2 regions of the Paraburkholderia sp. BR10923 genome follow, and region 2 is predicted to be linked to the other one. Evidence: riboswitches for the same ligand, from Rfam matches in the RefSeq annotation. Region 2 holds a riboswitch; the other holds the start of a gene.
The links. Region 2 has a riboswitch for thiamine pyrophosphate ahead of thiC (phosphomethylpyrimidine synthase ThiC). Riboswitches for the same ligand answer to the same signal wherever they lie in the genome.
Positions count from the first base shown of each region.

Region 1: another riboswitch for thiamine pyrophosphate. It lies ahead of AB3X94_RS31290 (FAD-dependent oxidoreductase); the one in region 2 lies ahead of thiC (phosphomethylpyrimidine synthase ThiC).

Region 1 covers NZ_JBFPKO010000022.1:81,021-88,612, reverse strand. The annotation lists gene AB3X94_RS31320 (hypothetical protein) at 1-442, shown strand, start outside; gene AB3X94_RS31315 (flagellar basal body L-ring protein FlgH) at 555-1,226, shown strand; gene AB3X94_RS31310 (response regulator) at 1,318-2,061, opposite strand; gene AB3X94_RS31305 (hypothetical protein) at 2,163-2,831, opposite strand; gene AB3X94_RS31300 (hypothetical protein) at 2,896-3,369, opposite strand; gene AB3X94_RS31295 (ABC transporter ATP-binding protein/permease) at 3,604-5,355, opposite strand; TPP riboswitch at 5,789-5,912, shown strand; gene AB3X94_RS31290 (FAD-dependent oxidoreductase) at 6,134-7,264, shown strand; gene thiS (sulfur carrier protein ThiS) at 7,330-7,527, shown strand.
Region 2 covers NZ_JBFPKO010000001.1:306,954-314,545, reverse strand. The annotation lists gene AB3X94_RS01440 (DUF1223 domain-containing protein) at 1-168, opposite strand, end outside; gene AB3X94_RS01435 (hypothetical protein) at 277-735, opposite strand; gene AB3X94_RS01430 (GreA/GreB family elongation factor) at 1,325-1,729, shown strand; TPP riboswitch at 1,871-1,988, shown strand; gene thiC (phosphomethylpyrimidine synthase ThiC) at 2,077-4,008, shown strand; gene AB3X94_RS01420 (glycine zipper 2TM domain-containing protein) at 4,159-4,383, shown strand; gene AB3X94_RS01415 (hypothetical protein) at 4,628-5,095, shown strand; gene AB3X94_RS01410 (L-lactate permease) at 5,314-6,912, shown strand; gene AB3X94_RS01405 (DMT family transporter) at 7,204-7,592, shown strand, end outside.

The DNA of each region.
Region 1 (7,592 bases), on a different contig from region 2:
TGCGCTCGGCATGCGGCTGAAATCGCACGATAGCCTGAGCGTCGCGTGCCGCTGGGCGCATCGCGATGATCAGCGCTGGGCGGTCTCGCAGGCGGTGGTCGATGGCGCGCCGGCGCTCGAACACGTGATGCGCTTCACGCGCATCGACGGGCAAGGCGCATTGCGTCTCTACGAGATGTCGTTCGTGATCGACGAGCTGACCGCGGAGGATCTGCGCGACGCGCTCGAGGATCGTTATGGGCCGCCGCGTCTCGCGACGCGCAACGCGGCGGCGCCGGGCGCGATGCCGATGTACGTATGGGAGAACGCGGTCAGTTCGATCACGCTGTGCTTTCTGCCGGGCAGCCGCAACGGTACGCTCACGTATCTGCTGAAGGGCTCGGATACGTGGATGAAAGCGGTCGTGCGGCAGTGGCAGGCGAGCGGCGCCGACGCGGGCTGATGATTGCCTGGCAAGCCTGATTATCGGTGCGAACCCAACGCCGAAAGCGGATGGCGTCTGGCTAGCGCCGCCACGCTTTAACTCCATTTCATCCTTTCGCCACGGAGCCAGCATGACCACGCTACGTCTGACCCTCGTGCTCGGCGCCGCGAGCTGTCTCGCGGCCTGTTCGAGCACGCAGACCAGGTCGATCGTCGAAACGCCGATGGCGCCGCCGCTCGCGTCCGCGCCGCTGAACGTCAACACGCAAGGCGCGATCTATCAGGCCGGTGCGCCGCTGCTGCTGTATGAGACGCCGCGCGCGCAGCATATCGGCGACGTGCTGACGATCCGGCTGTCCGAATCGTATAGCGGCAACAACAGCGCGAGCGCATCGGCGAACCGTGCGAGCAGCATCACCGCGACCGCCGCGGACCAATCGACGAACGCCGCCGCGCGGCTCGCGAAACTGTTCAACATCGGCTCGGCCAGCACCGACTACAAGGGGCAAGGCAATCTGCGCGACATCAGCGATATGACGGGCACGCTCGCCGTGACCGTGATCGGCACCGTGTCGGGCGGCAATCTCGTCGTGTCGGGCGAGAAGGTGATCGCGATGAGCGGTACCCGCGACCGTCTTCGGTTGTCGGGCATCGTCAATCCCAAGGATATCGAAGCAGGCAATTACGTTGCGTCGAGCAAGGTCGCGAACGCGCGCATCGAACAGGCGGGCCTCGGCATGGTCAACGACGCGACGACGATGGGCTGGCTGCAGCGGATGTTTCTGAGTGTGCTGACGTTTTGACCGTCAGCCGCGTCAGCCGCGTCAGCGCGCTGCGCGTAGTGCGCGACGCGCAGATCGCATCGACTGGCTCCGATCAGATCGACTCGCGCCGCTAGCCGGGCGGCGGCGCGAGCCCGCGTTCGGCGGCGCCGATTTCGCCATCCGGCACGAACACGTAGCCGCGTCCCCACACCGTCTGCACGTAGCGCGGTTCCGACGGGTCCACTTCGATCAGCCGACGCAAGCGCCAGATCGATACGTCGAGACTGCGATTGCGATGCGCTTCGCTATTGCCGTGCAGTTTCTCGAGCAGCTGCGCACGTGTGAGCACGGTCATCGCGTGCGTGACGAACACCTTCAGCATCGCGAATTCGCTCGAACGCAGCGTGATGCGTTCGCCGTCGCGGCGCAGTTCGCGCGCGGGGAAGTTCACTTCGAAGCGGCCGAAATGATAGGGCGCGCGTTGCTCCGGCGCGCCTGGCGCGATCGAGCCGCGACGCCGCAGCACCGTGCGAATCCGCGCGACGAGCTCGCTCGGTTCGAACGGCTTGCCGAGATAGTCGTCGGCGCCGAGTTCGAGGCCGATCACGCGATCGATCGGATCGGCGCGCGCGGTCAGCAGAATCACGGGAATGTCGTCGCCGGCGACGCGCAACGCGCGCAGCGCGCTGATCCCATCGAGCTCCGGCATCATGATGTCGAGCACGACGAGCGCGGGACGCTCCTGCTGCAATCTGCGCTGCAACGCCAAGCCATTTTCGAGGGTGGAGACGTTGAAGCCGCGCCCGTGCAGATATTCGCTGACGAGCTCGCGTACAACGGGATCGTCATCGACGATCAGGATGGTCTGGTTCATTCAGGTCATCTTAGTGATGCGCACGGGCCGCGCAAAGCGCATACCGCTTTCCAATCCTTTCCCGTGTAAGGCGCTGCAAGCGAACGCACAGCCGCGGGTCTTCAGCGGGTCGGCGGGAAGGCCTGCGAGGTTTGCAGGGTCTGCTGTTGCTGCTCCTGACGCGCGAAATCGGTCCGATCGACGACCATCCGCTCGATCAACCCGCCGAGCTTCACCGAGGCAGACGAGAAGCGGTCGGTGTTCAGGCCGCCGGTCTGATAGCGCGCGGTGACGAGAATGCGGCCGCTCTGGATCAGTGTCAGATCGATGATCGACAGGTACTGGATGGATTCGTCGCTGAACGAGCGGCGCCCATAGTCGATCGCGGCGTTGTAGACGAGCCGCGCTTCGCAGCCGGCCGGCGAGGTTCCCGGATTGTAGACGTCCGAACGAATGCCGCGCCGCTCGAGCGCGAGCTGCAGCGCCGGCACGAAATCGCCGACCGACACCGTCGGATTCACTTCGATGCACACGTGCTGCACATCGGCGGGCCGGCCGTTGACGAAGGTCGGCGACGAGTAGTTCGACGCGATCGCGTAGCCGGCCTGGATCACGGAGCCGCTGGCGTCGGCGGCCTGGATCAGCGTCCATGCGCAGCCGTCGAGCGTGAGCGTCAGCGTCGCGGCGAAGGCGGCGAGGGCGCAGCGACGCCGCGCTATCAGCGAGGCAACCCGACCCGGACGCGAAGGCTTGGTTGCGGCTGGCGCGCGCACGGTCGGCGGCGAGGTCATGAGGCAGCGCCCGATCCCGGTCACAAGATTCGCTGGGTCATCGAAAGCAGCGACGGCCGCGCGCTCAGCGCGTCACGCGCAGTCGCAGTTCGTTCTGGCCTTGCACGCTCGCGGTGACGTTCACGCGGCGCGCGTCGGTGGTCACGACGAAATGCTGGCGCACCGGTGTGTTGACGTCGTGCACGACGCGCGGAAAGCAGGCGGCGATGTCGGCGCCGAGTTCTTCGAGCGGATCGTTGATGACGCCGTCGGCTTGCCAGTGCGCGCGCCAGTGGCAGTCGTACGCGTGCGCGGTAGCGCGGCAATCGTCGGAATGGGAGACGCCCGGCAGTTGCGCGGCGGTCTCGTTCGGCAGTTGCCGGAAATCGCTCGCATCGACGATGTGCGTGAGCGCCGCGCAGATATCCGCAGGCTGGTTCGGCTCGGCGGTTTGCGCGGCGTCGACGGTGTTTGTGAAGAGCAGCGCCGCGCCGCAGGCGAGCGCGAGGCGCGGGAGCAAAGTCGGGAGCAGAGGTGAAACACGGCGAGCGAATGACATGGGCGAGAAGTCCGGAGAGCGGTTGCGATCAAAGACGTGACTAACGTCAACGAAGGCCGACGCATGGCGCGGCCCGTACGACTATCGTCGCTGCTCGCGGGCATTTTCAAAGCGCGGAACAGCTTGCGCGCTTCGCAAATGCTTCCGAACTCTTCTCGTGTCTTTCCGGATGTTGCGCACGACGCGCGGGGGCGGCGTCGTGCGCTTAATTGAAGTGAACGCTGTGCGCGTCGCTCACGCCGCTATCGCTTCGGCCGAACGCTCGACGTCGAGCGTTTCGTCATGGAACGCAGCAAGCGATTCGCGATGCGCGACGCTGACGATCGCCGCCTTCGGCAGCCTCTCGGTGAACAGTCGATAGAGCCGCGCCTCGTTTTCCGCGTCGAGCGCGCTGGTCGCTTCGTCGAGGAACAGGTAGTCCGGCTTGTGCAGCAGCACGCGCGCGGCGGCGAAGCGCTGCTGCTCACCCGGCGACAGCACGCGGGTCCAATGCCCCGTTTCCTGCAGACGGTCTGCGTATTCCGACAGATGGCAGGTGATGAGCGCGTCGCGGCATTCGTCGTCGCCATAGGTGTCCGCCGCCGACGGATACGCGAGCGCGGCCTTCAGCGTGCCGATCGGCATGTAGCTGACCTGTGGGATGAACATCATGCGCGCGTTCACCGGCGCGTCGATCGAGCCGTCGCCGAATGGCCACAGACCCGCGAGCGCGCGCATCAGCGTGCTCTTGCCGGCGCCCGACGGACCGCGCACGAGCCAGCGCGAGCCCGGCCGGATCGCGATATCGCGGATGCGCGACAGCGGGTTGCCATTGGGCAGCGCGAGCGTGAGGCTGTCGGTGGTAAGCGAGTTGCTGTCGACGAAATGCAGATTGATGCCGCCGTGTTCCGTGGCCGGCGACACCGATTCCTTCAGACGCGGCGAATGCACGACGCGCTTGAATTCGCGCAACCGGTTCACGGTCGCGCGCCATTCGACGAGGCTCGTATAACTGTTGATGAACCACGAGAACGAATCGCTGACGGTGCCGAACGCGCTCGAAATCTGCATCAGCACGCCGAACGTGAATGCGCCCGCGAAGTAGCGCGGCGCGGCGACGACGATCGGGAAAATGATCGCGATCTGGCCGTAGAAGCTCAGCACGAAGGTCAGGCGCTTCGTGTACTTCATCACCTGCCACCAGTTGTCGCGGATGCGGCCGAACAACGTGCGCGCGTTCGTCTTCTCGGTTTCCATGCCGTTGTAGAACGCGATCTGCTCGGCGTTCTCACGCAGCCGGATCAGACCGAAACGGAAATCCGCCTCGACTTTCTGCGCCTGATAGTTGATCGACACGAGCGGATGGCCGACCTTCTGCATAACGAGCGAACCGACCACCGCATACAGCGCGGCGGCCCAAACCATATAGCCGGGGATATGCAGCGGCATGCCGCCGAGCGAAATACTCAGCGCGCCCGCGAGCGTCCACAGGATCGTGATGAACGACACCAGCGTGACGACGGTCGACAGCAGATCGAGCGTCAGCGACAGCGTGGTGGTCGCGAACGACTGCAGGTCGTCGCTGATCCGCTGGTCGGGGTTGTCGGCGAGGCGGTCGCGCTCGATGCGGTAGAACGCGCTGTCGTTGAGCCACTCGTTCAGGTAGCGCGTGGTCAGCCACTGGCGCCAGCGGAAGCCGAGCATCTGACGCAGATAGCGTCCATACACGGCGAGGATGATGAAGCCGAACGCGAGTCCGGTAAAAATCATCAGCAGATGCGGGAAGTCGTGGACGTTCTTCTGCTGCAGCGCGTTGTAGAAGTCTGCGCTCCAGCGGTTCAAGCGCACGTTGATCCAGACGACGATCAGGTTCATCACGATGATCGCGACGAGCAGCGCCCATGCGATGCCTCGTTCCTCGGAAACCCAGTAAGGCTTGATCAGGCTCCAGGCGGAGACCTTTTCGTCGGACGGCAGCGCGGGGCTGGCGGAAGTATGTGGTGTCATGAGCGTCCTGATGAAGTGCTGACCCGAAGTGCATTCCGGCGGCGTACGGGTCCGATCTGGTTGACCCATGTCGGGCGATCCCGCTGACAGCCGGCCCTTTGCGAGGCCGTGGCTGAGGCGGGTCTGCGATACCTGGCCGGGCATCGCGCCCTCGCGCTCGATGAACGCGAGTCCGGACGGGCGCCCGATTCTGGCGTGACGCCCTTAAGCGAAAATTAATTTTTCGGGGCCGGCGTCCGCCGGGATGCCGCCGCCACGCATGCGGCCACGAGTGCCGCGCGCGCCGCGTTTTTTCGGCACCGGTCACGGCATTGTGCCAGAGCGCCGGGCCGCTTCGCATCGCCATCTCGCTAGACGGTGCCAGATCAAAATCGCGGCAGCGACGGCGGACCGCTGGTTTGCGGGCGCCGCGCCTTTTATGGTCTAATGACCTGCGACGAAACAGGGGTGCTTCGCCCACAGGCGGCATGATTTTCATGCCGGGGCGGCGAGGCTGAGAGAGACCCTTTGCACCCGATCCGGGTAATACCGGCGCGGGAAGTTTCCGGAAGCAACCGTCTTCCATTCCCCGCCGGGCGGCGAGCGCAGCTCACATGCACACGCCGTGACCGGCCGGCTTCACCCGCCGGTTTCGTCCTGGGTACGTGCGTTTTTGGCCGTACGGAAAGGACTCGATGACCGCCTATTCTTCAGACATGCATCTTTCTCTTCGTCACGCCGGCTCCGGCGTGCCGTGCCGCTTTGGTTTCGCCCGCCGCTGTCAAACGGAGCGGGCGCGATGAGCCATTCCGCTCGACCTGATTTCGCCGTGCTCGGCGGCGGTTTGTGCGGCCGGCTGGTCGCGTGGCGCCTCGCGGGCGACGGACATCGCGTGGCGCTCTATGAGCGCGGCGATGCCGCCGGCTCGCAAGCTGCCGCGTGGGTCGCCGCGGCGATGCTCGCGCCGCTGGCAGAAGCCGCCAGCGCCGAGCTGCTGATCACGCGGCTCGGTGCGAGTTCGCTCGAAAATTGGCCGCGCGTGCTCGCCGAACTGCCGGAGCCGGTGTTTTTCCAGCGCAACGGCACGCTCGTCGTCTGGCATCACGCGGATCGCACGGAGGCGCCGCTGTTCGAGCGCCGCGTGCGCGCGAACGCGCCGGCCGAGTTGCTCGACGGCGGCTTCGTCGCGCTTTCGGGCGCGCAGCTCGGCGCCGCCGAACCCGCGTTGGCCGGCCGCTTCAGTCAGGGCTGGCTACTGCCGCGCGAGGGCCAGCTCGACAACCGCCAGGTGCTGTCCGCGCTCGCCGCGGGGCTTGCCGAGCGCGGCGTCGACACGCACTGGAACACGCCGATTGACGACGCGTCGCTGCCCGACGCCGGTATCACGATCGATTGCCGCGGGCTCGGCGCAAAGCCTGTGCTGCCGACGCTGCGCGGCATCCGCGGTGAAGTTGCGCGGGTGCATGCACCTCACCTGCAGCTGACTCGCCCGGTGCGGCTGCTGCATCCGCGCTACCCGCTGTATATCGCGCCGAAGCAGAACGGCCTCTACGTGATCGGCGCGACCGAGGTGGAGGGCGAGGACATGTCGCCCGTCAGCGTGCGTTCGGCGCTCGAGTTGCTGAGCGCGGCGTTCTCGGTGCATCCGGGCTTCGGCGAGGCGCGCATCCTCGAGCTGAATTCGCAGTGCCGGCCGACCTTGCCCGATCACCGTCCCGCGCTGCTTTGGGACGGCGCGCGCACGTTGCGCGTGAACGGCCTGTATCGGCACGGCTTTATGATCGCGCCGGAAGTCGCCGACGAAGCCGTGCGCTTCGCGAGCGCGCTGCTCGACGGCCGCGTCCGGGACGCCGACGCATTCGCCGGCTGGCGGCGCGACGCACGCTGGAGCGAGCTGTTCCAACAGTATTTCGCGCATGAGCCGGCCTGAGCGTAGCGGCAAACGTGCCGCACGCGATGCCGCTTGCGCCATCGATTGAACCGTATTCGAACACCATGGACATTCATATCAATCAGAAGCCGTTGTCGCTGCCCGAGGGCGCGACTGTCGCCGATGCGCTTGCCGCCTTTGGCGCGCGTCCGCCGTTCGCGGTCGCGCTCAACGGCGATTTCGTCGCGCGTGCGCAGCATGCGGCGCGCGCGCTGCAAACGGGCGATCGGCTCGACGTCGTGCAGCCGGTCGCGGGCGGCTGAGCGCGCTCGCGCCAGCCTGCTGCTTACCGAATGCAACAACCGTCGCCGAAAACCCATTGCCGTCA
Region 2 (7,592 bases):
CTCGACGAGCGCTAACCGGTGCGCGGGGCTGTGCGTCGCGCATAGGGGCCCGGCCGCATCGGCCGCACGGATGCCCGAAGCGCTCAGCACAACGAGCGCGAGGCCGGCGGCGGCCCTGGAAAAAGTCGCAAAGCGCTGAAGTAGCGAGCGATTGTGCGCGGTCGACATGACGTGCTCCGATCGTAATCTGCACGTTTGTCGAACCGCGCGGCCGGTTATGACAAGCCTCTTTTAATTTTTTTCCGGCATGGGTAGCGAGCCAAGGCTCGCCGCGACTCAGTCGTAACTGACCACTACCGTCACGCGCGTGTCCGTATCGGTGCGCCGCGCGTTCAGCGACAGCACCCCGCCCGTGCGATCGACCGCGTAGTGGCCGTCGCGGGCCAGCACGCCGTGCCCGGCGCCATCGACGAAACGCGCTGCCACCCGATCGCGCGACTGCGTACCGCCGTTCACTTCGAGCGCGACATCGGCCCCGCTGACGACGCCCGGCGGCGCGCTGAACGTCACCGTGCGCGAGAAGCGCTGACCGGCCACGCTCGCGCTATCGACGGCGATGCCAGTGGGCGCCGTATCCGCGCTGATCTGCAGCGGCGGTGCGACGATCATCCCCACGAACCGGATCACGCCGCCCGTCACCGCCGATGCCGCCGGCGCCGCCAGCGGCGCGGCAAGCAATGCCACCACCGCGGCTGTGCGACCGAACGTTCGCCACCGCATTGTTTCCGCTTTCATGTGCACCTCTCTGTCAATCGGCGCGAATCGCGTCGCGCCATTCTCGCGCCATCCCGCGAATCGCTTCGCTGGAGTGCGGCCTTCGCTGCACTTTGTTTAACGGCAATCCTTTGACTGGCTTGAACGCAATGCGGATCAGGTCGCTTTCTTCTGGCACCGCACAAAGACGGCCGATCGACGGAGCGCGATGTCGCCAACGGAAGTGCCCGAGACAGCGTGCTAACATCAAGCTTTCGTCGCTGGTGTCGCGGGCTTCACGTTTTGCTGCGCGGCAACCTGCCGTTCGCTATTCCCATCACCTGGTCGTTTTGCCCGTGACTTCGCTGCGTCGTCCGACTTTCCGTGCTCTCGCCCGCTTGCGCCCATGCCGCGCAGGCGGCTGCGCGCGCGCGGGCGTCGCGCCGCACGGCACCGGCGAGACGTCCCGAATGCTCCCGCTTCACGCCGCCCGGCGCCCTCGCTGACGTAGCCTGCCGATATCCGGGGGCCGCGTCGCCGGGCTCCGGGCTTTCCCATTCGCACTCATCCGCCGACCACCCGCATGGGATCGTCGCACGCGGCCATCCTTCACCGCCTTATCGGAGTCCTGATGATGAAGAAGATCAAAACCTGCTATCTGACCGAACTCGACGTGACCCGCCTCGAGAAACATGCGGCCGCCAACGCCAAGCTGCAGCACATGCTCGACGACGTGCTCGAACGTGCGGTAATCGTCGACTCGCACGACATCCCGGCCGACGTCGTCACGATGAACTCGCAAGCAACGCTGATCGATTCGGCGAGCGGCGAACAAATGACGTGGACCGTCGTCTATCCGCCCAACGCCGATTTCGCGCAAGGGCGGCTGAACGTATTCTCGCCGGCTGGCCTCGCGCTGCTCGGCGCGCGCCGCGGCGAGAGCATCAGCTTTACGCCACCCAGCGGCGATCAGCAAGTGCTCAAGATCGACAAAATTCTGTATCAGCCCGAAGCCGCCGACGATTTTTCGCTGTAAGCCGGCTGTTCAATTGCTGTAAATTGCCCTGTCTGATGCGGTCTCGAAATTAGCATAGGAGATGTCTGGATTCATCTGGACCAGTTTTTTGAATCACTCAGACAGGTTGCCAAACCGCGGGCGGGCGGTGTATCGTGTGCGCTGCTAACGCGGGGGTCCTGCGTAGCGCGGAGCTGGAGGTCCGTGTTGCGTGGGTGAGAAATACCCTTTGAACCTGATCTGGATAATGCCAGCGCAGGGAAGCGTACGGATCTCGCACCAGCCTCAACAGCGTCACCTCTTAGCGATTTCCGACCACTTCCATCTCAGTCTCCTGCTTAGCCGCCCCACTTTGTACGGAGACTTACATGAACGCCAATCCGAAGTTTATTTCCGCCGAAGCCCATGTGGACGAGGCCGCCGTCGCGCCGCTGCCGAATTCGCGCAAGGTCTACGTGACCGGCTCGCGCCCCGACATCCGCGTGCCGATGCGCGAAATCTCGCAGGCAGACACGCCCGACAGCTTCGGCGGCGAAAAGAATCCGCCGATCTACGTGTACGACACGTCGGGCCCCTACTCCGACCCGGACGCGAAGATCGACATCCGCGCGGGTCTGCCCGCGCTGCGTCAGGCGTGGATCGAGGAGCGCGGCGACACCGAGCCGCTGACCGGTCTGTCGAGCAGCTTCAGCCGCGAGCGCGCCGCCGATCCGGCCACCGCGCAGCTGCGTTTCCCGGGCCTGCATCGCACGCCGCGCCGCGCGATCGCCGGCAAGAACGTGACGCAGATGCACTACGCGAAGCAAGGCATCATCACGCCGGAAATGGAATACATCGCGATTCGCGAGAACCAGCGTCGTGCCGAGTATCTGGAGACCTTGAAGGCGAGCGGCCCGAACGGCGCGAAGCTCGCCGCGATGATGGGCCGCCAGCACCCCGGCCAGGCATTCGGCGCGAGCGCGTTCGGTCCGAACGGTCTCAGCGAAATCACCGCGGAATTCGTGCGCGAGGAAATCGCGCGCGGCCGCGCGATCATCCCGAACAACATCAATCATCCGGAGAGCGAGCCGATGATCATCGGCCGCAACTTCCTCGTGAAGGTCAATGCGAACATCGGCAACTCGGCGGTGACCTCCTCCATCGGCGAGGAAGTCGACAAGATGACGTGGGCGATCCGCTGGGGCGGCGACACGGTGATGGATCTGTCGACCGGCAAGCACATTCATGAAACGCGCGAATGGATCATCCGCAACAGCCCGGTGCCGATCGGCACGGTGCCGATCTACCAGGCGCTCGAAAAGGTCAACGGCAAGGCCGAAGATCTGACGTGGGAAATCTTCCGCGACACCCTCATTGAACAGGCTGAGCAGGGCGTCGACTACTTCACGATCCACGCGGGCGTGCGTCTGCAATACGTGCCGCTCACCGCGAACCGGATGACCGGCATCGTGTCGCGCGGCGGCTCGATCATGGCGAAGTGGTGTCTCGCGCATCACAAGGAAAGCTTCCTGTACGAGCACTTCGAAGAGATCTGCGAAATCATGAAGGCCTACGACGTGGCCTTCTCGCTCGGCGACGGCCTGCGTCCCGGCTCGATCTACGACGCGAACGACGAAGCGCAACTGGGCGAGCTGAAGACGCTCGGCGAGCTCACGCAGATCGCATGGAAGCACGACGTGCAGGTGATGATCGAAGGTCCGGGCCATGTGCCGATGCAGCTGATCAAGGAGAACATGGACCTGCAGCTCGACTGGTGCGACGAAGCGCCGTTCTACACGCTCGGGCCGCTGACCACCGACATCGCGCCGGGCTACGACCACATCACGTCGGGCATCGGCGCCGCGATGATCGGCTGGTTCGGCACCGCGATGCTGTGCTACGTGACGCCGAAGGAACACCTCGGTCTGCCGAACAAGGACGACGTGAAGACCGGCATCATCACGTACAAGCTCGCGGCGCACGCAGCGGACCTCGCGAAGGGTCATCCGGGCGCGCAGGTACGCGACAACGCGCTGTCGAAGGCACGCTTCGAATTCCGCTGGGAAGACCAGTTCAATCTCGGTCTCGACCCGGACAAGGCGCGCGAATTCCACGACGAGACGCTGCCGAAGGATTCGGCCAAGGTCGCGCATTTCTGCTCGATGTGCGGCCCGCACTTCTGCTCGATGAAGATCACCCAGGACGTGCGCGAGTTCGCCGCGCAACAGGGCGTCAGCGATAACGAAGCGCTGCAGAAAGGCATGGAAGTCAAGTCGATCGAATTCATGAAGCAAGGCGCGGAGATTTATCAGCGGCAATAAGCGGCTTGCGCGACGCGCGCGCGACCTAGCGCCCTGCAGTATCGAAGCCCGCCGGCATGGCGGGCTTTTTTTATTCCGCCGCGTCGAGCAGGCACGTTGTGTGCTGACAGAAAGAAACAACTACTTCCAACAACGAAGGGAGTCAGCATCATGAAATCGATCCGTCAACTCGGTACTCGTCTTGGCACGGTCGCAGTCGCGCTTGCGCTCGTCGCGGGTGTGGCGGCATGCGGCGACATGTCCCCACGCACACGCGATACCGCGATCGGCGCGGGTGTCGGCGGCGCGGCCGGCGCGGCGATCGGCGGCAGCGGCTTGTCGACGTTGGGCGGCGCGGCCGTGGGCGGTGTCATCGGTAACCAGATCGGCAAGTGAGCGGCAAGCGAGCGTTGCGTCCGATGATGCGTCTGACGATTCATACAGGACAGCCAACCATTTATTCCGACCACGCACTGGACTGACGAGGGCCGCGAATGCGGTGCGCCCTCGTCCCGACAGCGCGCGTGGAAATAGACTGAAATATGCGGTTGCGGTTTTGCCACAGCGCTGCCGCGGCAGAAGCGTAAGCTCCTCATAACGACGTCGCGCGAGGCGGCATCGGTTCATCGAGGAGCGCGTTATGAAGTCCCGCGTCGTCACCCATCTTCGCGCGGTGCGCCTCTCGACGCCACGCGAGGCATCCAGTTTTTCCGCAAGGTTCGCGCGGCCCGCCGCCGCGATTTCCGCGCTCGCCTCCAGTCTGTTTTTAGCCGGCTGCTATTACCCCGTCGGCTACTATCCCGCGGGCTATTACACGTCGTACTATTCGACCGCGCCCGCGACCACACCGGACCAAACCGCACCGGCCACCGATCCACAGCAGACACCTCAAGCCCAGGCGCAAATGCAGGTCGCGCCGCAGGACATGCCGCCCGGTTATGCAACCGCCGCGCCCGTGTATGTGGCGCCGCCGGTGTATCCCGCCTACTATCCGCCGCCCGCTTATCCTTATCCCGCCTATTACGGCTATCCCGCCTACTATGGACCGTCGATTGCGATCGGCATTGGTGGCTACTGGGGGGGCCATTGGGGCGGCCATTGGCATTGACCTGTCTTTCGTTCGCCCGCCACCGCGCACACCCGCCCGTACTTTCCCGGCTTGACTCGCCGATATGGCGCTCTATTCTTGAAAGGTTGCACGCAGCACCCGCTTAAATCAGGCGCCGCCGCTTGGTCGAGGCCACTCGCGAGCGTCCGCCGTGCCAGAGCGACGCGCCGTCATGCGCAATCTCCCGCGTCGAATTACACAATAACGAAGGAGAGGTGATGTTTCATCAACTGCTCACTCCAGTCGGTAATTCGCTTGTTGCGTCGTTTATCGTCGCCGCGCTGCCGATCATCGTCGTGCTCGCGCTGCTCGGCTGGGCGCGCAGGCCAGCGTGGCAGGCGTCGCTCGCGGGATTGATCGTCGGTTTGATCGTAGCGATTTTCGTCTGGCAGTTTCCGCTCGGGCTCGCGTTCAACTCGGTCGCGGCCGGCGTCGTCTTTGCGATCTGGCCAGTGATGTGGATCGTGTTCACCGCGATCCTGCTGTACAACATCGCGCAGCGCTCGGGACGCTTCGAGGCCTTCCGCCTGTGGATGATCGACAACCTGCCGAACGACCGGCGCATTGTGCTCGTCGTGGTCGGCTTTTCGTTCGGCGCGCTGCTCGAGGGCATTTCGGGCTTCGGCACTCCGGTCGCGATCACGAGCTCACTCTTGATCATGCTCGGCTTTCCAACGCTCGAAGCGCTGGTCTTCACGCTGATCTTCAATACCGCGCCGGTCGCGTTCGGCGCGCTCGGCGTGCCGATCACGGTCCTCGGCGCGGTCACGCATTTGCCGTCCGATGTGCTCGGCAAGATGGTCGGGCGGCAATTGCCGTTCTTTGCAGTCCTGCTGCCCTTCTATGTGATCGGCGTGTACGCGGGCTTTCGCAACATGCTGCGGATCTGGCCGGTGCTGCTGGTGTCGGGCCTGAGCTTCGCGCTGACCCAGTTCGTCGTCTCGAACTTCGTGAACTACAGCCTGACCGACGTGCTGTCTTCGCTGGTTTCGCTGATCCTGACCGTGGCGTTCCTGCGGGTCTGGAAGCCCGTCGCCGATCCGAAATTTGCGATCAACGTCGATCGCATCAACGAGGTGCGCGGCAAAATCGGCGGCGTGCAGGGCTGGTATCCGTGGATCATCGTGTCGGTTGTCGTGATCGTCTGGACGGTCGCGAGGATCTTCACGATCGGCGACGTCAAGGTATCGTGGCCGGGTCTCGACAAGGCCGTGTTCATCACGCTGTACAACACGCCGTACGGCGCGATCTGGGACTTCCAGCCGCTTGCGACCGGCACCGCGATCCTCGTCGCGGCGCTCATCACCGCGTTCGTCGTGCGGCTCTCCCCCGCCGAGTTCGGCAAGGCGATCTCCGACACGTGGGTGCAAACGCGCATCGCGATTCTGACCGTGGCGACGATCGTCGGCCTCGCGTATCTGATGAACTACTCGGGCCTCAACTACACGCTCGGCCTCGGAGTCGCGTCGGTCGGGCCGGTGTTTCCGCTCGTGTCGGCATTCCTTGGATGGGTCGCGGTGTTCCTGTCGGGCAGCGATACGTCGGGCAATGCGCTGTTCGGCAATCTGCAGGTGGTGGCGGCCAAGCAGCTCAATCTGAATCCGGTGCTGATGGCGGCGACCAACTCGTCGGGCGGCGTGATGGGCAAGATGATCTCGCCGCAGAACATTTCGACCGGCGTCGCGACCACCGAGTTGAAGGGCAAGGAAGGCGTCGTGTTCGCCAAGACCTTCAAACATTCGATTCTGCTCACGGTGCTGCTCGGCGTGCTCGTGTGGGCGCAGCAGAACTTCCTGCAATGGATGATTCCGCACTGAGCTCGCGCCGCTGACGGCGCAACGCAGTTCACATTGTTTCGGACGGCGCCCGCGCATCGCAGGCGCCGTTTGCAATTCCGTCCCCGCTACCGCTCCGCCGCATCGCAATTTTTCTCACATATCGGTGAGAATTGCTCGTTTGGCGCGCACCCTCGCGGCGTTTACGATCGACCTACCCGGACGCGGCCGTCTCCCGGATCTTGCCGTTTCATCCCGCATTGAAACGAATCGCGCGATCGCACTGTTAGGATGAGCTGGCGTCTCGACTCAACTGCGCGCGGCGCCATTCCAATGAAAGCCAGAAACCTTCTGCAACTGCTGATCCTCGCCGCCCTGTGGGGCGCATCGTTCCTGTTCATCCGCGTCGGCGTGACCGACTTCGGCGTCGCGCCGCTGATGGCGCTGCGCGTCGGCATCGGCGCCCTCTTTCTCGCGATCGTGCTGATCGCGCGACGGCCGCTGCAACAGTCCGCCACGGTGTTGCGCACGCATGCGTTGCCGCTGCTCGTTGTCGGCATCCTCAATTCGGCGGCGCCATTCTGCCTGTTCGCGTATGCCGAGTTGACGCTGTCGGCGGGCGTCACGTCGGTGATCAATGCGTGCGCGCCGCTGTGGGGCGCGCTGGTCGGCTTTCTGTGGCTGCGCGACCGGCTCAGCGCGCTGCGCACGCTCGGCCTCGT